Regions from separate parts of the Paenibacillus praedii genome, predicted to be linked through region 1. Evidence: riboswitches for the same ligand, from Rfam matches in the RefSeq annotation. Region 1 holds a riboswitch; each other region holds the start of a gene.
The links. Region 1 has a riboswitch for cyclic di-GMP ahead of ACO9K6_RS09405 (anti-repressor SinI family protein). Riboswitches for the same ligand answer to the same signal wherever they lie in the genome.

Region 1 (6,795 bases):
TTTCAATCGTCCAGTTCGGTCATATTTTAAGAACTATGGATATTATTTGTTATTAACTATTTCCACTTGCTGCATAACGACAATTTGTTGTAATTACTTTGTTGTTGGTGATACTTTCACCTCGTTATTAGTAAGAGGACTTTTTTGCTTATTAATTCCAAATTTCATTTATGTTGTAGTCTTTTATAAGAGCAATGAATTCCAATATCTAAAAAGTATTATATTTACTCTTATGTCAGATTTTAAAAAGATAGTATTCTCATCAAAGTATAATATCGCGAGGGAAAAACAAGGATCATGATATGAATGCTTAATCCTGGCAAACAAGCTATTTGGCCGACAGGAGACTCAGAAGGTTTAAGCGTCCATTCAGATCGTGGCGTTCAATACGGTCACAATTTGCTTTGCCATTAAAAGAATTCATCATAAATGTCATGAAATGAGCAATATTTGTTGACATGTTCTTTATTGAGAACTATTATATAAAATAAGTAGACAGCGCACTCCTTATTTAAATGATAAGTTTAAAAAATCTAGAAGAAGGATTTTTTTTGACCATTTTGTTCTATATAACGAATAACATTCTTCGGTGATATCTCCTTACCGCTATCAATGGAGGCACTCGGTCATGCTGTGGGTTGAATTCAACCTTAGACGCAAGTCGTCAAAAGTGGAATGTGAGGAAGGGTTTGATACCCTGATCAAGCAAGTGAGCTTATCAATATTATCTTGTAAAGGTGATCTCATATGATACATAGAGTACTGCATGTCGTAAGCGCCATGAACCGTGGCGGTGCGGAAACACTACTTATGAATGTCTACAGAAATATAGACCGATCGAAGGTACAGTTTGATTTTGTTTCACATCGAATGGAATCATGCGATTACGATGATGAAATCATTTCGTTGGGCGGCAGGATATATCGAATTCACAGTTTTGGTCAACAAGGTCCGATAGCGTATTTGAATGAATTGAAAAAAATTATGAGCCAAACAAACTATGTGGCTGTTCATTCGCACACTGATTATCAAAGCGGGTTTGCTGCTTTAGCCGGAAAAATGGCCGGAATAAAGAAGAGAATCTGCCATTCTCATAGCAATAACTGGGGGAGAGGAAATGGCTTGAAGGCAAGTATGATGTTTAAAGTTTTGCAAACCGTTATTCACTATGCCGCTACCGATTATTGCGCTTGCAGTGTGGAAGCTGCGCGGTTTCTATTTGGTTCATCGCTGACCGATAGCGGGAAAACCTTTGTGATGAAAAATGGAATCGAAATCGGCCGGTTCGTTAACATTGAAGCGAGTGTTCAACTAGATATAAAACAAGAACTAAACATAGCGTCAGAATCGAAAATTATTGGGCATGTCGGAACGTTCTCCCCATCCAAAAACCATACGTTTCTCTTGAAGGTTTTGAAGCAAATGATTGATGAAGAAAAGGACGTCATTGCAGTTTTGGTAGGGGATGGTGCGTTAAGGAGCAGTATTGAAGCTGAAGCGAGAAGAATGGGAATATTTAATCGGATTCGATTTTTGGGAGTAAGAGTGGATATCCCTAAACTCATGAAGTCTTTTGATGTGTTTGTTTTCCCTTCCGTATTTGAAGGCTTTGGCATCGTCACCGTAGAAGCGCAATGCTCAGGTACTCCTTGTGTGGCTGCGGACACTGTTCCTAAAGTTACGGATATGGGTGTGGGTTTAATGAGCTTTATTAGTCTTGATGAAAGTCTTGAAGCCTGGTCTCAGCAAATAAACATGGCCTTATTTATGAAGAAGCCCGATCAAAACACCATCCTTAACAAAATAGCAAGTCAGGGGTTTGATATCAGGGATAGTATACATGATTGGCTGGATCTATACGGAGTTTCCTAGGCGTAGAGTGTATACACTACATTTATTAAAACCAATTATTTCTGGAGGGTAATTAAATGGCCATACTCGTAACCGGCGGCGCCGGATATATAGGCAGTCATACCTGCGTGGAGCTGTTGAATGCAGGCTATGAGGTGATTGTTATCGACAATTTTTCAAACAGTAAACCGAATGCACTGAAGCGGATTCAAGAAATTACAGGAAGAGCCTTTGCGTTTTATGAGGTGGATCTTCTGGATCGTGAAGGGCTAGAAAGGGTATTTACCGAGCACCAGATCGATGCGGTAATCCATTTTGCCGGACTCAAATCAGTTGGACAGTCTACGAAAATGCCGCTGCATTACTATTTCAATAATATTAGTGGAACATTCCTGCTGTGCAAAACGATGGAGAAATACGGGTTGCGGAACTTGGTATTCAGTTCGTCGGCAACAGTATACGGTATGCCGGATTCTGTTCCGATTTCCGAGGATTTTTCATTGCAGGCCACCAATCCCTATGGTCGAACGAAACTTATGATTGAGGAAATTTTACGTGACATTTATCTGTCGGATAATCGTTGGAGTATTGCATTACTGCGTTATTTCAACCCAGTTGGCGCTCACAAGAGCGGCCGGATCGGGGAGGACCCTAACGGTATTCCGAACAATCTGATGCCTTATATAACACAGGTGGCAGTGGGGAAGCTGGAGAAACTCAGCATATTTGGCAATGACTATTCTACGCTGGACGGGACGGGGGTGCGGGACTATATCCATGTCGTTGACCTGGCAATGGGACATTTAAGCGCACTTGAAAGAATACTTTCGACAACGGGAGTAGAAGCATACAACCTTGGTACTGGAAGGGGATACACTGTATTGGAAATAGTTTCTGCTTTTCAACAGGCGTCGGGTATGAACGTTCCTTATACGATTTCCGAGCGGAGGACGGGAGATGTGGGAATTTGTTATGCCAATCCTTCTAAGGCGAGAACTGACCTCAATTGGGTAGCTCTCAGAGGGATTGAAGAAATGTGCGAAGATGCTTGGCGTTGGCAAATGAATAATCCGAATGGATATGAAGAAGAGGCTGAAGCAGAGGCTGGTACATACGAGGCTCGGGTCAAATGAACATTTCCGACAAACTTACCGCACAAATGCTGCACGAGATTGCAAACATCATTCGTCAAAAAGGCGAAACGGTCGAAAACATAGATGTTGTTAGCTTAATCGAAGAAATCAAACGGCAGATATTGAATTGCTGTACAAATCACAATGAAAATACTAGCGCTTGAGAAAATTTTTCCCATATTCTAATTAAATTTAAAATAATTTATTAAATCGACAAAAAAATATAATAAATAATCATTTATGTAAGACACGAATCGACAGCTTACGTAAATACGCTAGGTTATAATGCATAGGAGATAGTCAGTGACGAGCATAGGGAGACGTTGAAATGCGTTTATTATCTGGGCACCTTAAACGCATGGAGTCAGTGGTGCAACCGTCCCAATTTGAAAGGGGACTAGGATAATGGTACTGGTGGGATCAGAGAACAATCAAGATTTGGATATGGACTGGGTAGCATTAATCATGAGCGCGCGAACATTAGGATTAAGCAAAGAAGATATACGTAAAGTTCTTCTTATTCTTAAAGAAAGCGATAACGATGAGATGCAGGAAACAGCTGTGTAAATTTAAAAAGCGCTAATCGCGCTTTATTTTCCATTTGTTGAATTCGAGAAATTCTTTGAATTGATCCTTGCTAACGCCCGAGGCCATTGCTTCTCTAACCAATTCAGCCCATTCGCGATCAAACTGGTCAGGTGTCCGATCAGACTCATCGTAATTTAGAAAATCTTCAACAGCAACATTTAATACCTCTCCTATTTTTTCGAGGAATTGAATGGACGGGTTTTGTTGGAGCCCTCTCTCAATGGAACTAAGGTAAGATTTCGCGACACCAGCCCTTTGGGATAGTTCAGTAAGCGAAAGCCCCTTTCTCTTGCGCAGCATCTGAATGCGTTCTCCGATCATTACGAGTTCCTCCGATATCACATATGTGCAGTATTCTTTTCATTATAACCAAAAACTTCAATTCATGAAAGTATATAAATGGAATACATATCATAAGGGTAAGACATACAATACTTTAGTATGATTTATGTTTTCGACAAGTCTATAGTTACCAACAAAGGGGTGTTCCAAAAGGTCTGAACTGACCAAAGGGACGCCCTTTTACGGTGTCTGAATAGAGTCGCTTCGGTTGTGAATTGCTATTCTGTTGAATATACTGAATCATAGAGTAAATGCAAAAAGATTGATGAAAGGTGTGTGTTTGTGAGTTTCCTTGTTATAGTCGTCTTCATCTTTCTCATTTACATGTTCTTTTTTCTACCTACCATGTGGCTGAAAATTGAACGTGTACATCATCCCATCGGCCTCAATAAGCGTATATTGCAAATTAGCGATCTCCATTTTGATATGCTGCGTATCAGCCCGCGAAAAATTAGGCAAGTGATTATTGATTACAAGCCGGATTACATATTTCTGACCGGAGACTATACCTATAAGGCAAGCTTTTTGCCGCGCGCAGCGCAGTATTTCAAACTAATTGCAGGTTGCGGCATTCCCGTCTATGCGGTCCTGGGAAATCATGATTATGAGCTCCCTCGGCTGCAGCGTTTGCTGGATATCTTTAAGGTATATCATATCCGCGTCCTTCGTAACGAATCTGTTCAGCTTGCAGATTTCCAACTGGTAGGTATTGATGACGATTGCACCGGGCATAGCAGAATTCGTCCCGCTTTTAAGTATGTGGACGAAGAGAAGCCGATCGTTGTCATCACTCATGATCCAAACGTGCTCCTTCGGATCAAACGTCCTTATCATTATTTAATGGCCGGCCATCTGCATGGGAAGCAGTTGAACGTGCCTTTCTTTTTTTTGTTCAAGTCAAAGGGTCCTCTGTCGGAGAGAGGAATATACAAAGGCCTGTATACGAATGAGTACGGTGCATTTTATATTTCCAAGGGTATTGGCCAAGCAGGCGTCAATGCCCGGTTTATGGTAAGAAGCGAGCTAACGATTCATGAGCTTTGATGACGAGTCGGCGGATTATTCTTGCTGCGATTTTTGTGTGCTGTTTCTCGGAATGCAGCAGGCGGAATTCCTTTCACCTTGGTAAATGTCCGAGTGAAGTAATGGATGGATGATAAGCCGCAGCGCTCAGCGATTTCCTTGATAGGATCTACGGTTTGGGACAGCCATTACTCGGCTGCTCGAATCCGTTCGTGGCGGACAAGCATCGAGAAAGATTCATGAATACTTTGAGCGAATAAACTAGACAAGTGCGGCTCGGAAATATTAATATATTGCTCTACTTCGGCAAGGCTAAGCTGTCCCTCTATATTGTCGCGAATATATAGCTTCGCGCGATTAATCATTCTTATTATATGATAAGGAGATTGGGCATGATTAACAATGCAGACGTGAATTTTTACAAAGAGAATGGTTATTTGCTCGTTCGCGGTGTATTTAATTCTGACGAGGTGCATGCCATGAGAGCAGCAGTGGAGCGAATCATACAGCGGGCCGCCCAGGCGCAAGCGGATCAAAACCATGCCTGGCTGGGTGATTTTTTGCCGCCCGAGCAGTTGAAAAAGCTTGTTCTTAATGGGTTTCAAGACGTGCATTTTTATGACGCGGCATATACTCGCGCAGTTACTCATCCCAATCTGATAGCAGTCCTGAATGGCATCATAGGCCCCGATGTGTGGACGCGAATGCGGCAAAGTGAAATAAGGATACGAATGAATGAACAAAAATAGCCCTTGGCACATCACGCGTCAGACGTGCTGCCAAGGGCTTCACTGTTTTAAGGCTCGTCTTGTACCTCAGGAATGCTGTCCTCGTAGTCGTCATCTCCAGGATAGTCCCGTGAGCCTTCGGCATGCAGTTGATGATTTTCATAGTCGAAGCGATTGGATGGCCGCTGATCGATTCTCCACGGCTTGCTTTTTCCCAGTGATTCCGTCCGCAGATCGGAGCCGTAAGGCCCCTCCGGAAACTCTTCCGGGATGAGGTCATTGCGCTGCGATTCCACAGTTGAAACATCTGTATAAGGCTTTCGATCCTCTCCAATAAATCGATCCATCAGCAAGCTCCTCCTGAAATGGTAGTATAGTACCCTTTCATTTTGCCCTTATCAATCGGTAAAATGCACGGTTCCGACAACAAAATACAAAAACTGGACTAATTCAGCTGCTTCTTCCTCCGTAAGCTTATACGTATACTCGAGGTAGCCTTCCTCCTCCAGGTCATCCGGGCCGATGATCGCCGTTTTTCCGGATTGCAGGTCGGTGACCAGCTTCTTGCCATAGAAGCGATTTGTAGTTGTGACAGCGAGGTCAAACCGTTTCAAGCTGGGTGCGATGAAAGTGACGAATCGAGTTGACGTTTGTTCGGTTGTATCGGACATAAAATCAAAATCAGGCAGCAGCATGTTGTATAGCCTCCACTTCTTTAATTACAATCATTATACAATAACAAAATGCTTGTAATAAAGAAATCATTATGATAACATGCAGTTAATCGAATCATTGAACGTATGAGGAAGCACCTCTTCTGCCCTGGCAGAGGAGGTGCTTTTTTTGTTTTCAGGCATGCTGGCCCTTAAGCCAAATGCCGCCTTGCCGTTCAATTTCATTCGCGAATACTACAATTATTGGAGGATTGAGGCTAATATGCAAATCGTTTTTCTGAACACGTTCGAGAAGCAAGGAGAGGGACAATCTTATACAAGCGCCCAGCTATCCATTTGCGAGCGTCAAGGCATCTGGGCTGTATTATGGATGGAAGGCGAGGAAGCAGAAGGGAATCCGCAAACCTGGTTTGAGGGCACATCATGGGAAGAGATGATAACAGCATTCCGACTCGG
Region 2 (6,795 bases), on a different contig from region 1:
ACGAAAAGGTGCTGGTTGCTTGCGCCAAAGAAGGGTCGTCGAAATTTGTGGCGGAGCAGCTGATTGAAGTCGGCAGAAGCGATGTATATTATCTCGAAGGAGGGATGAAATCCTGGAGTGAGTACTTGGAACCCATTAAGGTCGGTGACTTGAAAGATGGCGGAGCGCTTTATCAATTCGTACGTATCGGTAAGGGATGTTTATCCTATATGGTTGTTTCTAATGGTGAAGCAGCCATTGTGGACACGCTGAGAATGACCGAAGTGTTCGCAAATTTTGCGCAAGAAAAAGGGGCACAGATCAAACACACCATGGATACGCACCTGCACGCCGACCATATTTCAGGAGGAAGAAAATTAGCCGAGCAGGTGGGAGCAACATACTGGCTGCCGCCGAAAGACGCCGAAGAAGTTGTGTTTGATTACGAAAAATTGGTTGATGGCCAAGAAATTACGGTTGGCGACACCAAAATCAAGATTCAAGCGGTTTATTCGCCGGGGCACACGATTGGCAGTACCTCCTTTATTGTCGACGATCAATACCTGCTCACAGGGGATATCTTGTTCATCGAATCGATCGGCCGTCCCGACCTCGCCGGACAAGCGGAGGATTGGGTAGGAGATCTGCGAAACACACTGTACAACCGCTATAAAGAACTGTCGGAAGATTTAATTGTACTGCCGGCACACTTCGGTAAAATTACTGAACTCGGCGAAGGCGGGAAAGTATCCGCCCGTTTGGGTGACTTGTATGAAAAGAATCCGGGCCTTAATATTCCTGACGAAGCTGAATTCCGACGTGTTGTAACGGATAACCTCCCCCAGCACCCGAACTCATACCAGGAAATCCGTCAGACGAACATGGGAAAAATCGAGCCTGAGAACGAACAGCAGCGTGAAATGGAAATCGGTCCGAACCGCTGCGCGATTCAAGATAAATAAGGGGGAAACGACAATGCAAGCAAATCTTATCGTTGATACAAAAGGAATGGCATGCCCAATGCCGATCGTCAAAGCAAAGAAAGCGCTGGATGGGCTGCAGCCTGGACAAATCATGGAAGTGCTCTCCACAGACAAAGGCTCAGTCAACGATTTTCAGGCGTGGGTGAAGCAGACGAAGCATGAACTCATCAAGCATGAAGAAGATAATGGCGTTTATAAATTTCTTGTGAAAAAAGTGTAAACCTCACCCTGAGAGAAGCGAGCGCGTTTTAGGACGCGCTCGCTTTTTTTGCATGTGCCACTTTGTGAGGGTTGCAATTCATCAATGGCTGTTGTATTATACCTATAGGGGTATAAGTATAATAGGAAAAGGGGAAATAACATATGGAAGCGAAAGAAAAAACAACAATCGTACTATTCAGCGGTGATATGGATAAAGCGATCGCCGCGTTTATTATAGCAAACGGAGCTGCGGCTTATGATCACGATGTCACCATTTTCTTTACGTTTTGGGGTCTCAATACGCTTCGCAAAGACGAGGTTGTAAAAACGGACAAGGGACTGCTCGAGAAGGCGTTTGGATGGATGATGCCGCGCGGCGCGAAGAAGCTCGGATTGTCCAAAATGAATATGGCCGGCATGGGTCCACAAATGATCAAGCATGTCATGAAGAAACATAATGCACTAAGTTTGCCTCAGCTGATTGAACTTGCTCAGGAGCAAGGCGTGAAGCTGGTGGCGTGCACGATGACGATGGACCTTCTTGGATTGAAACAGGAAGAATTGATTGATGGGTTGGAGCTTGCGGGCGTAGCCGGTTATTTGGGCGATGCGACAAACGCGAAGGTGAACCTGTTTATCTAAAAAGGTATGACGAACTTTTTTGTCACCTTATAATATACCAATAGATGTATATCATTAGGGGGTTACGACCATGGATTACAATTATACGGACCAAATAAAGACACGTTTGAGAAGAATTGAAGGGCAAGTGCGGGGGATTCTTCGCTTAATGGAGGAAGGCCAGTCCTGCAAAGACGTCGTGAGCCAACTTTCCGCGGTTCGAAATGCCGCGGATAAAGCGATGGCACAAATTGTCGCCGAGAACTTGCAGCAATGCCTTCTTGAGGAACAATCGGCGGGCAGAGACACGAACAAATTGGTTCAAGATGCAGTTGAGCTGCTGGTAAAAAGCCGGTAAACCCGGCCGAGGGTCGGATCACAGGTATAAGCTAATAAGGAGCCGATTGATGTATACGGTACAAGTAGGTCAATTTGTTTTGAGTTTGAAAATTCTCATCTACTTGATGTCCGGTATGGCAGGAGTGCTGGGCATCCGCATCAAAATGAGACAGTGCTATCAACTATGACATTATGAAACAGACGATCCAGGAATCCGACTAATTGGGTGATCCAACAAGGTATAGAGCTAACACTATACACATAGATAACACTACACACATAGATAACACAGAGTACTTGTCATGGATTCAGGTATAATACATAGTAATAGAGAGCGTTTACAACGAAAAAGCCAGGGGGAATGCACATGGAAATCTCATTGACCGCCCTGCAGGAACAGAAGCTGCTGCTTACCCCTCAGATGCGGCAGTCCATGGAAGTCCTGCAAATGTCCGCCTTGGATTTGAGCGAGCTTATCAAGCAGCAATCAATGGATAACCCTTTTATCGAGCTTCAGCCCGCTAAGGATTTCTCCGGCCATCAAGCAAGAAGCTCCGGACAAGATTGGTGGCTAAACGTCGACCATCCAAGCGAGCCCGCGTTAGAGTCGGTATTGGTTGAGCAGCTTACTTACATGAAGCTTGACCGTACGGTTCTGGCCTTGTGCAAATGGATCATCGGCAATCTGGACGAAAAGGGCTATCTTTTATATGACAAAGATGAGATTTCCGCTTTAACAGGCGCTTCGATAAAGCAGGCAAGCGAGGCAGTCGGCGTCATACAAGGCTTAGAGCCGTACGGTGTGGGGGCTTCAACATTAGCAGAATGCCTGATCCTTCAATTGCGGCATCAACAGGATTCCGATCCCTTAGTTATTAACCTTGTCCAGCATGATTTGCTCCAAATCGCGGAAGGTAAGCTGCGATTGCTGGCGGAGAAATACGAAACAGAGGCTGCGGAAATTAATGCCGCCATTGAGAAGATAAAGTCGCTCAATCCGAAGCCAGGAGCTTTATACGGCAGGGAGAAGCCGCAATATATTATGCCTGATCTTCAGCTTGTGCATATGGAAGGGAAATGCAAAGTATTCCTTATAAATAGTTTTCTTCCAGAGATCACATTAAGCAGTTCTTATTTGAGCATAATGAAGCAGGATGCTTCGAAGGATATCCAGCGCTATTTGAAAAAAAACTGGCATGCGGCAAAAGGGTTAATCGACAGTATCGAGCGAAGAAAGGCGACACTGCTGAAGGTGTCCGGCGTTATTTTCGAGCTGCAGCCGGAGTTTTGTGAGAAAGGCTCCGTTCATATACGTCCAATGACCATGAAGCAAATCGCCGAGGTGCTGCACGTGCATGAATCAACGGTAAGCCGTACCATAAGCCATAAGTATATTCGAACGCCGTGGGGACTGTTCGAGCTTAAGCATTTCTTCTCCTCTTCTATAAAACATGCTGATGGGTCAATGATTTCATCGATTTATATGAAGGATCGAATTCGTGAATATATCTCAGCAGAGAAGGAAGCCTCGCCATTATCCGATCAGCAAATCGCATCGCTGCTGCAAAGCGAGGGCTTGCTGATCTCACGCAGAACGGTGACTAAGTACAGAGAACAAATGAACCTGCCGTCCTCCATAAGGAGGAAAAAACAATAATAATAAAATAAGGAGCTTGAAAAAATGCCTGAAATGAACAATGAAATCAAGAGCCGAATCCAAAAGACGCTGTCAGAACGCAAAGTTAAGCTGCCGGATGGCATGGAGCTGCCTAGGCTCGGTCAAGGTACTTGGTATATAGGGGATGACCCGGCCAAGAAAGCGGATGAAATTCGCACGCTTAGGCTGGGCGTGGAACTGGGGATGTCCTTGATCGATACTGCGGAAATGTATGGCGAAGGCCGGTCCGAGGATAGAGTTGGCGAGGCGATTCAAGGAATTAGGGATGATGTGTTTCTCGTTTCTAAGGTGTACCCCCATAATGCGGGACTAGAGCGGATCGTTAGAAGCTGCGATGCAAGCCTAAAGAGACTGCGGACCGATTATCTGGATCTTTATCTGCTTCACTGGAGAGGAAGCGTGCCGTTAAGCGAAACGATAGAAGGGATGGAACGGTTAGTGGCGTCAGGAAAAATCAAGCGCTGGGGCGTTTCGAACTTCGATAAACCCGACATGAAGGAGCTGACTTCCTTAGCGGCCGGCACTCACTGCGCAGTGAACCAAGTGCTGTATCATCTTGGCTCCAGAGGGATTGAATATGATTTGCTCCCTTGGCTGAGCGAGCGGCATATCCCCGTTATGGCGTACAGTCCGATGGCGCAGGCAGGGTCCTTAAGACAAGGACTGACTCATAACGAAGCGGTGATAGACATTGCGGACAGCCATGGAGTTACACCGCTTCAGCTTATGCTTGCTTGGACAATTCGTCACGAGAATGTAATCGCAATACCGAAAGCATCGACGGAAGAGCATGTTCTTCAAAATGCAGCCACAGCCTTAATCGAGCTATCGGAAGAGGATTTGCGCAGACTTGATGAGGTATATCCTAAACCGTCCAGAAAAGTGCCTCTTGATATGATATAATGCACTGAAATTGTAGTAGAGCCGACCTGCTCAGGCCGGCTTTTTTATGCTGTAACTAAAGTGAAGGATATGGAAGAATTATGTCGAAATATATCGAAACTTGTATAATAATAGTATATTGATATAATGAAGTAGAATTATTTTTTCAAAAATTTGAAAAAGGCAAAGTTATCGAAAGGTAATGACGCAAAGCTACAGGGGCTAAAGTGTTAAACTATGCCAGCCAGTTGCCGGAATAAGCTGTATTCATGCGAGCTTATCCATCTGCAGCCGGGATAAGTTTTTTTGTGTTAGGCCTTTTCGAAATCTCACAAGAAAGGAAGCGCACACAGTTGGGTCTATCAAACTGCACGAAATGCGGGCAAGTCATGCTGAATAGACAGTCATTTTTTTGCGAGGGATGCATGGAAGGGCAAAGAGACGATATTGAGCGAGTGAAAACTTACTTGAGGACGCATTCAAAGCCATCTCTAATAGAGGTACATAGAATGACGGGTATCCCGGTCAACACCATTCAACAGTTTATTAAAGAGGGCATCATTACAAGAAACTAGTTCATTTAATATGAAAATGAGGAGATGTCTACATTTGAAAAAGCTTCGTCTATGGAGTAGTTTATTGATCGTCGCCATGCTGCTGCTTTCCTTTGCAGGACAGGGCTTTGCGGCAGAGCCTGATGAGCAGGTATCCGAAGAGCAGCGTGAGGAGCTAAAGCTGGAATTTAATGACGCTGCTGAAGCAGGCTGGGCTATGGAATCCATTGGACTTATGAAATCCCAAAATATTTTGTCAGGCTATGAAGACGGAAGCTTCCGTCCTAATCAGTTCGTCAGCCGCGTTGAAGCTGTCGTGACGGCTGTCCGGCTAATGGGCTTGGAGGAGGAAGCGAAAGCGAAACCCGCCAATGAGAGGCTTCATTTTGCCGATGCGTCGATGATTGATCAGCAATATAAATGGGCGAAAGGCTACGTCATTGTTGCTCTAGAGCAAGGGCTGTTCTCTACGTCGGAGTCCAAGCTTGATCCAAGTAAACCGGCGAGCCGCATATGGGTGTCCGCTCTATTGGTGAAAGCGCTCGGCCTTGAGAAGGAAGCGCTTGCTCAAATGACCGTCGTGCCTGATTTCAAGGACGTGAAGGATATTCCAGCCGGCGCGATTGGCTATGTGAATATGGCTGTGGAGCAAGGTGTAATTGCCGGCTACCCGGATGAAACCTTTAAGCCGAACCGGAACGTAACCCGCGCAGAACTGGCCACGCTGCTGGTCAGAACAAACGACAATCTGCTGGAGCAATCCGGAGCGATCACAGTAGCTGGAAAAATTACAGCGCTTCAATTCGGCGGCAATCAACCTGCGGATGCTGCAGCGGGTTCAAGCACTTACGGCTCTATTGCAATTGAAAGTTTTAATGGAGATGCGCTTGTCTATTCGATTTCAGCTGAATTGCCGGTTCCGTTTTATGATCGGTTTATTCCAGCGTCCGGGCTCATCATTGGCGATGCTGTATCGCTGACAGTAGAGAATGGCGCCGTTCTGAAAGCCAGCTTTATCGATAAAGAGCTTGTCAATGAAACGACTGCGGGCATTCGTGAATTTGAATTAGAGCTTGAGATAGATGAGGATAACGGCTTGAAATTGGAATATGAAAATAAAAACGGCAAGCCAAAAGCCGAGGTTGAAATAAAGGTCGATGGCGATAAAGAGAAATTGAAAGGGCCGGAAGCGATTCAGCAGCTGGAAGCCTTCTTTGCGGCTGTCATGCTGACGCCAGAAATGTCCAGAGACGATATACAGTCGCAAATTTTTACAGCGCTTGAAGTAGCTGATAACGGATTTAAAGAATTCGAGATCGAAATAAGGTTTTCGAATGGAAAGAAAATAGAATTCGAAGTGGAAAATGATGAAGAGTCAGCCGAAGAAGAAAACCTTTATGGAATCGATGAATTTAAGCTGAAAGCTGAGCTATGGAGCGGCCAAAAGCTTAAGGCTGAGTACAAATATGATGATGGAAAGTCCGAAGCGAAAATGGAGCTCGATAGCCAAAAGCTATCCGGAGCCAATGCGTTACGGGCTATTGCAGCATTTTTCGAG
Region 3 (6,795 bases), on a different contig from region 1:
AATTAAAGCAGGAATTAAAAACCAGTGTGGAGAGATGACCCCGGCTTTTTTCAACAGGTTGATCTTAGTATCAATACGGACGATGCGCTTTTCTCCGACAAACCAGTCCTTTTCTCTTTTGAGGGCGGTGGTCAGGCGATGAAATTTGTTGAACGGAAGCTTGGCGGTGTAGAGAAATGCTGCAAACCATATAAACGTATAGATAAAGGCCATAGAGAAGTAGTCCGCGAGCAAAAATAGAGGTGTGATGCTAACAAAGGCAATAATACCGAATCGTGTATAAGCGCGCTTGTAATCAGACTTCAGCTGTTTAATGGAAGCATCCTCCAAGGCGTGCGATGGGAGCGTAACGCCAAACAAAATGGAGCTGCCCGTCCTTGCTTGATTCAGATAAAGGACAAGAATGATAATGTAAGCAATTACGGTTGGTATAATTAGCATCAGATTGTTCATTAAAAGTAATTCCTCCTATTCAGGTAAGGGGTGGTTTTTAACGGCAGCTGCTGCAAAAATGCTGGAGCAAATAAACATGAATTCCTCGCGTCCGACTCCTTTAAGACAAGCCTCTGAAATAACTAGCGTTAAATCGCGTTCCAGCTTCGCATTGAAATCAGAATTTCTGATGCATTCCGTCGCCACCTTGGCGCCGTGTCTGCGATCGATGGAGATGAAGCCTTCGTTTTTCAAAATGGTATAGGCCTTGTTGACGGTCATGGCATTCACGTCCAAATCATCTGCCAGCTGTCTTACCGTCGGTAGTTTCTCCCCGTGGACCAATCCGCCTACGCCAATTCCGATGACGATTTGGTTTCGAAGCTGAACGTAGATTGGAATTTCGCTATTATAGTCTAATGTAATAATCATCGGATCACCTCTTGCAATAAAGTATTGTTTGTATTGCAGATAATAATACAAATAAAATAGGATGTCAAAAATCCAGCTGGAAAATTTGGACAGACTATGTCATCTAAAGCTATAATAAACGAGGGTGCTCAAGCACATTGTATGAGAAAAATAGAAGAACAATCCTATAAATAACTTCAAGGAGCAGCTAATATGATACGATTTGGTGTGATCGGAACGAACTGGATTACGGAAGCATTTATTGATGCGGCACGCGAGGTGGAGGGCTTCGCTTTAAAGGCGGTTTATTCACGTAAAGAGGAGACAGCAAGCGCATTTGCCTCCAAGCACGGTATCGCTCATATTTTTACAGATGTAGAGGAGATGGCTGCAAGCGGTGAGATCGATGCTGTATATATTGCAAGCCCGAACTCCTTCCATAAGGATCATGCGATTGCCTGCATGAATAAAGGCATTCACGTGCTGTGCGAGAAGCCGATGGCTTCGAATGTGAACGAGATGCGTCAAATGATCGCTGCCGCACAAGCGAACGGCGTATTGTTGATGGAGGCACTCAAATCAACGCTGCTTCCCAGCTTTAAAGCCATTGAACAAAATGTGCAAAAGCTAGGTACGGTGCGTCGATATTTTGCGAGCTATTGCCAGTACTCCTCGAGATATGACGCATACAAGTCCGGTACGGTGCTCAATGCGTTTAATCCGGCTTTTTCGAATGGGGCCTTGATGGATCTGGGCGTTTATTGTATCTACCCGCTGGTGGCGCTGTTCGGCAAGCCGGACGTTATCAAAGCAACCGGTGTCATACTCGAATCCGGCGTCGATGGGGAGGGAAGCATCGTGCTGCAATATAAGAGTATGGATGCAGTCATTATGTATTCGAAGATTACACACTCCTTGATTCCTTCAGAGATCCAAGGGGAAAATGGCAGTATGGTTATTGACAAGATCAGTGAAGCTGGAAAGGTCGAAATTCAATATCGGAACGGAACGATTGAAGATATTTCACAGCCTATGGGCAGTAAATTGATGTACTACGAGGCTAAGGAGTTTATTGAGCTAATTCAGGCTGGTAAAACGGAGTCTTCGGTAAATACCTTTCAAAATTCGATAGCCACGATGGAAATTATGGACGAGGCAAGAAGACAGATCGGACTGGTGTATCCAGCAGATTCTGTTGTATTGTAATCATTCGACCGATGGAATGGATTTTTTCATCGCCCCCATTTTCCGGAGTCAGTTGTATCGCTATCTCACCTTAATGCCTGACCATGGACGATAACGTCGGTGGTCTTTTTTTTTACAAATTAAGTGGAGAGGGAGTGGAATTTATGTATCACGAGCTTTATGGGACAGCTTGTTTTTTGGTTAAAAATTTATACCTAATTACTTGAAATTTGGTTATGGAATACTTGAAGATTTTATGGAATAATTAATTAAGATTAAAGTCCTTGTTAAGAGCAAAATTGTCGAAAGCAACGACGCAAAGCCAACAGGCCTAATAGGTATTTCTTAAGGTGACCGGGTTATCGAAGGATGAATAACGATTATTGCAGTTATTGCTGGATTAACTCTTCCTCCAAACATCAGGTTGACGCATATTTTATACATAGGAAGGGAACTCGAAAAGTGGAACAAAATATTATGCGTCAAACGGGCAGCGACAACCGGTTTGAGGTTGTTCAGAAAATAGCCAATTTGGGTTATTGGGAATTTGATCATGTGCGGCAGAAGGCTTCATGGTCCCATCAAATGTTTGTTATTTGTGGAATTGACAATGACTTCCCCGTGAGTGAGGAGGCTTTCTTCGGTCTGATATATACTGAAGACCGCGATCGCGTACTCCAAAATTTCAAGTTATCCCTTGAAACGAAAGAAACTCTCGATAGCGAGTTTCGGATTGTCCGTCCAAATGGAGAGATGCGAGACGTGTTGTCTCACATCAGCCACGTCAAGGATGCTAATGATGAAGTAACAATCACAATCGGAACGATACAGGATGTAACCGAAGGCAAGAGATTGCAGCATCGTTTAACTGTAGAAGAGCAAAACTATAAATCATTATTCGAAAATAATCCAAACGCTGTCTTTTCGTTTGACTTGGATGGTCGTTTTTTGTCGTGCAATTCTGCTCTTGAGAAAATGTTCGGCTATAGCAAAGAGGAAATTATAGGCGGCAGCTTTCATCATTTTGTTGCTGAAGAAAGCCTCGAGATGACCATTCATCAATTTGAGGAATCCGTGAGGACACGCGCTCCGCTAAACTATGACACGACCGGCGTCACCAAGGATGGCGAGATTATAGAGGTAAATGTGACGAATATTCCGATGATAATCAACGATGAATTAATCGGAATTTACGGCATTGCTAAGGACATTACGCAACAGAAGCTGGTAGAGCGTTCTCTTAGAGAAGCGGAAATGAAATATCGAAGCATCGTAGAGCAATCGCTCGTAGGCATTTTTATCGCGCAGAAGGATCGGTTTGTTTATACGAATAAGCAGTTGGACATTATGATGGGTTATGACACATTAATAGGTTTATCGGTTATTGAAATGATTCATAGCAATGACCGGAAATCGATAGCTGGCCAGATATCGGAGCTAGGGGTAGGTGAGTCATTAACGGATCTGTGTCATCGGGTAATAAGGCGGAATGGAAGTATTATCATTTGCGAGGTTCATTATAAGTGCATAACTCACCTGGGTGAGAGAGCTATCATCGGAACCGTATTGGATATTACCGATCGGAGCAAGACGGAGGAGCAGAACCATTATCTCGCTTATCACGATTATTTGACGCAGCTTCCTAATCGGAGGATGTTCGAGGAGGAGCTCGAGAAGCAGCTTAAAATCTGTGAAGTTTACAATCAAAAGCTAGCTGTTCTATTGCTTGATCTGGATCGGTTTAAATATATCAATGATACATTAGGACATCCGATAGGAGATACATTGCTGAAGCGAATAGCCGATAGGTTGAAAGGCTTTTCGAGTAACGGTAAAATAGCTTACCGTCTCGGTGGAGATGAGTTCGCCATCGTCATAACTGATTTTCATATGCAAAGTGAAGTGACGGCTATTGTCAATGCTGCCATTCAGTTAATTAAGGAGCCCTTCCTTGTAGAGGGATTCGAGCTTAATCTTACCGTCAGTGTCGGCATTAGTCAGTCGCCTGAGGATGGACAATCTGTTGAAAGCCTGATGAAAAATGCGGACACGGCCTTGTATTATGCCAAGTCAAGCGGAAGAGACCAGTCCCAGAGCTACTCTTCTTCATTAAACGTACAGACATTTAAGCTGTTTGCTCTAAGCAACGACCTGCGAAAAGCGCTAGCTAAGGGTGAGCTTTACCTGCAGTACATGCCAAGGGTGCAATCGCATTCGATGAAAATTGTTGGAGTCGAGGCATTGCTGCGTTGGAATCATCCGGACTGGGGACAGGTATCACCTGCGGAATTTATTCCGATCGCGGAGGAAACGGGGCTAATCGTTCCGATCGGTGAGTGGGTACTGCGCGAAGCGTGCAAGCAGTGCAGGAAATGGAAAAGTATGGGGCTGCCCGCGATCACCGTATCCGTGAACTTTTCTGTGAAACAGCTGCTGCAGCAAAATATATTGCAGATCATTGACCAAGTCATTGAGGAAACTGGCTTTTCTCCTGATCGCTTGGAAATTGAAATTACGGAAAGCTCTTTTATTAGCAATGAGAAGGTCATAACAGAGCTTTTGGTTGAATTGAGGAAACGAAAGATTAAAGTTTCGCTCGATGATTTTGGAACAGGCTATTCCTCACTTTACTTGCTTAAGCAATTGAGTCTGGATACGATTAAGATTGACCGCTCCTTTGTTGAGGAGATGCTTGCGGAGCAATCTAACAAATTTATTATTCAAAGCATTATACAGTTAGCGCTAGGATTGAACATGCAGGTCGTAGCAGAGGGCGTTGAGACAGAAGAGCAGTTCAACTATTTACGTGAGCTGCGTTGTGATGAAATACAAGGTTATTACTTTAGCAGACCAGTTAATCCGGAGGTTATTGTGGAATATTTAAAAGATAACTCCCGTTTAATGCCGGCTGCGCTTTTGCGTAAAAAAGTGCCGATCATCAATCGCCGAAAATACTTTCGAATCGAGCTAGAGTACAGTATCATTGCTGAAATGACGATTTCGATGTTCAAAGGAAGAAGGGTGAGTCTTGGAAGCACAGAAGTATTTGTCGTGAATATCGGTTCTGGCGGTCTTCGATTTATGGTCGGTGTTAAGCTGCCGGTAAACAGCGATATTTTATTGAAGTTTAAGACTCAAATCATGAATCAAATGTATGAAATACATGGCTTTATTGTCTGGACAAATGAAATAGACGATAAGATTTATGAATATGGGGTGCAATTTCAAATGAAGGAAGTTGAGCATGCAGAGCTGGTCAATGGACTGAATATATTGGCGATTAAGCAGCTCGAGGGCATCCTGCCGCAAACGCAAAATGATATAGGTGACCCGGTGCTGCGTATAAAGGAGCTGCAAAGGCTGAAATAAGTGAACTTCATAGAGATAGGAAATAAAGCATCCTGCAATCGGCATCGACCGGCAGCGGGATGCTTTGTTTTTTTTGCCAAAATCAGTTTTGTCGCATCGGCCAATGGGTAATAGGAAATAGTAGTAAATGTAAAGGAGGGGATTCGCGTTGAAATTAACGCCTGAGCAGCGCATTCAACTGCATGGCTTCAATAATTTGACGAAGTCACTGAGCTTCAACATGTATGACATCTGTTATACGAGAACGAGGGAAGAGCGCGAAGCATATCTCGCTTACATTGACGAGCAGTATAACTCAGACAGGCTGACGAAAATTTTGAACGGGGTGTCGGATATTATAGGGGCCCACGTGCTTAATATAGCGAAGCAGGATTACATTCCGCAGGGCGCGAGCGTGACTCTGCTCGTATCGGAGGGACCCGTCGATGAGGCGCCTACGGAATCTTTTGAAGAGTCTCCTGGCCCCTTGCCTGATTCAGTCGTTATGCATTTGGATAAAAGTCATATAACGGTACATACTTACCCGGAATATCACCCGAATGAAGGAATCAGCACGTTTCGAGCTGACATCGACGTATCGACTTGCGGTGAGATTTCACCGCTTAAGGCGCTCAACTACTTGATTCATTCGTTCGATACGGACATTATGACGATTGATTACCGGGTGCGCGGCTTCACGCGCGACATTAGCGGCCATAAGCTGTTTATCGATCATGACATCAATTCGATTCAGAACTATATTCCGAAGGAAGATTGCATCCTCTATGACATGATCGACGTTAATATTTACCAGGAGAACATTTTCCACACGAAATGTAAGCTAAAGCGGTTCGATTTGAACAATTATTTGTTTGGGTATACGAAGGATACATTGTCCGAGCAGGAGCAAGAGGAAATTACGAGAAGTCTGAAAACTGAGATGGACGAAATCTTTTACGGAAAAAATATAAGGAGCTGATCCCATTATGCCGAGCACTTCCACGAAGAAGCAGGTAAATCCGCCGCAGCATCAGAATCATCAGCCAGGTTATGAATCGGAAATGAAGCCGCTGCCGGTCTATGAAACGGAAACGTATAAAGCGGCTGGCAAGCTGAAGGGGAAAACAGCGATTATTACGGGCGGCGACAGCGGAATTGGCCGTGCGGTTGCCGTTGCATACGCGAAGGAAGGCGCGGACGTTGCCATTGTTTATTTGAATGAGCATGAGGACGCGAAGGCTACGAAGGAAGCGGTAGAGAAGGCGGGAGCGAAATGCATGCTCATTGCTGGAGATATCGGGGAGGAAGGCTTCTGCAAGAGTGTAGTCGACCAAACGGTTACGGCATTCGGCAAGCTGGATATCCTTGTGAATAACGCGGCGGAGCAGCATCCGCAGCAGAAGCTTGAGGATATTACCT

Region 2: it holds a riboswitch for cyclic di-GMP, as region 1 does, so the genes downstream of both, ACO9K6_RS15685 (S-layer homology domain-containing protein) here and ACO9K6_RS09405 (anti-repressor SinI family protein) in region 1, are expected to answer to the same signal.
Region 3: it holds a riboswitch for cyclic di-GMP, as region 1 does, so the genes downstream of both, ACO9K6_RS12690 (EAL domain-containing protein) here and ACO9K6_RS09405 (anti-repressor SinI family protein) in region 1, are expected to answer to the same signal.

Annotation. Positions count from the first base shown of each region.
Region 1 is NZ_JBMWAM010000007.1:202,184-208,978, forward strand. Features, by position in the region: gene ACO9K6_RS09385 (lipopolysaccharide biosynthesis protein) at 1-301, shown strand, start outside; gene ACO9K6_RS09390 (glycosyltransferase family 1 protein) at 748-1,872, shown strand; gene galE (UDP-glucose 4-epimerase GalE) at 1,929-2,984, shown strand; gene ACO9K6_RS09400 (hypothetical protein) at 2,981-3,148, shown strand; cyclic di-GMP riboswitch class II at 3,294-3,375, shown strand; gene ACO9K6_RS09405 (anti-repressor SinI family protein) at 3,390-3,551, shown strand; gene ACO9K6_RS09410 (helix-turn-helix domain-containing protein) at 3,564-3,893, opposite strand; gene ACO9K6_RS09415 (metallophosphoesterase) at 4,197-4,958, shown strand; gene ACO9K6_RS09420 (helix-turn-helix domain-containing protein) at 4,946-5,122, opposite strand; gene ACO9K6_RS09425 (phytanoyl-CoA dioxygenase family protein) at 5,330-5,686, shown strand; gene ACO9K6_RS09430 (hypothetical protein) at 5,734-6,012, opposite strand; gene ACO9K6_RS09435 (DUF3055 domain-containing protein) at 6,064-6,360, opposite strand; gene ACO9K6_RS09440 (HRDC domain-containing protein) at 6,509-6,795, shown strand, end outside.
Region 2 is NZ_JBMWAM010000017.1:75,879-82,673, forward strand. Features, by position in the region: gene ACO9K6_RS15655 (MBL fold metallo-hydrolase) at 1-941, shown strand, start outside; gene ACO9K6_RS15660 (sulfurtransferase TusA family protein) at 955-1,182, shown strand; gene ACO9K6_RS15665 (DsrE/DsrF/DrsH-like family protein) at 1,326-1,805, shown strand; gene ACO9K6_RS15670 (metal-sensitive transcriptional regulator) at 1,876-2,142, shown strand; gene rpoN (RNA polymerase factor sigma-54) at 2,491-3,780, shown strand; gene ACO9K6_RS15680 (aldo/keto reductase) at 3,805-4,704, shown strand; cyclic di-GMP riboswitch class I at 4,856-4,939, shown strand; gene ACO9K6_RS15685 (S-layer homology domain-containing protein) at 5,293-6,795, shown strand, end outside.
Region 3 is NZ_JBMWAM010000012.1:2,054-8,848, forward strand. Features, by position in the region: gene ACO9K6_RS12675 (DUF5808 domain-containing protein) at 1-453, opposite strand, end outside; gene ACO9K6_RS12680 (GntR family transcriptional regulator) at 469-864, opposite strand; gene ACO9K6_RS12685 (Gfo/Idh/MocA family protein) at 1,057-2,049, shown strand; cyclic di-GMP riboswitch class I at 2,311-2,395, shown strand; gene ACO9K6_RS12690 (EAL domain-containing protein) at 2,491-5,397, shown strand; gene speD (adenosylmethionine decarboxylase) at 5,546-6,355, shown strand; gene ACO9K6_RS12700 (SDR family oxidoreductase) at 6,363-6,795, shown strand, end outside.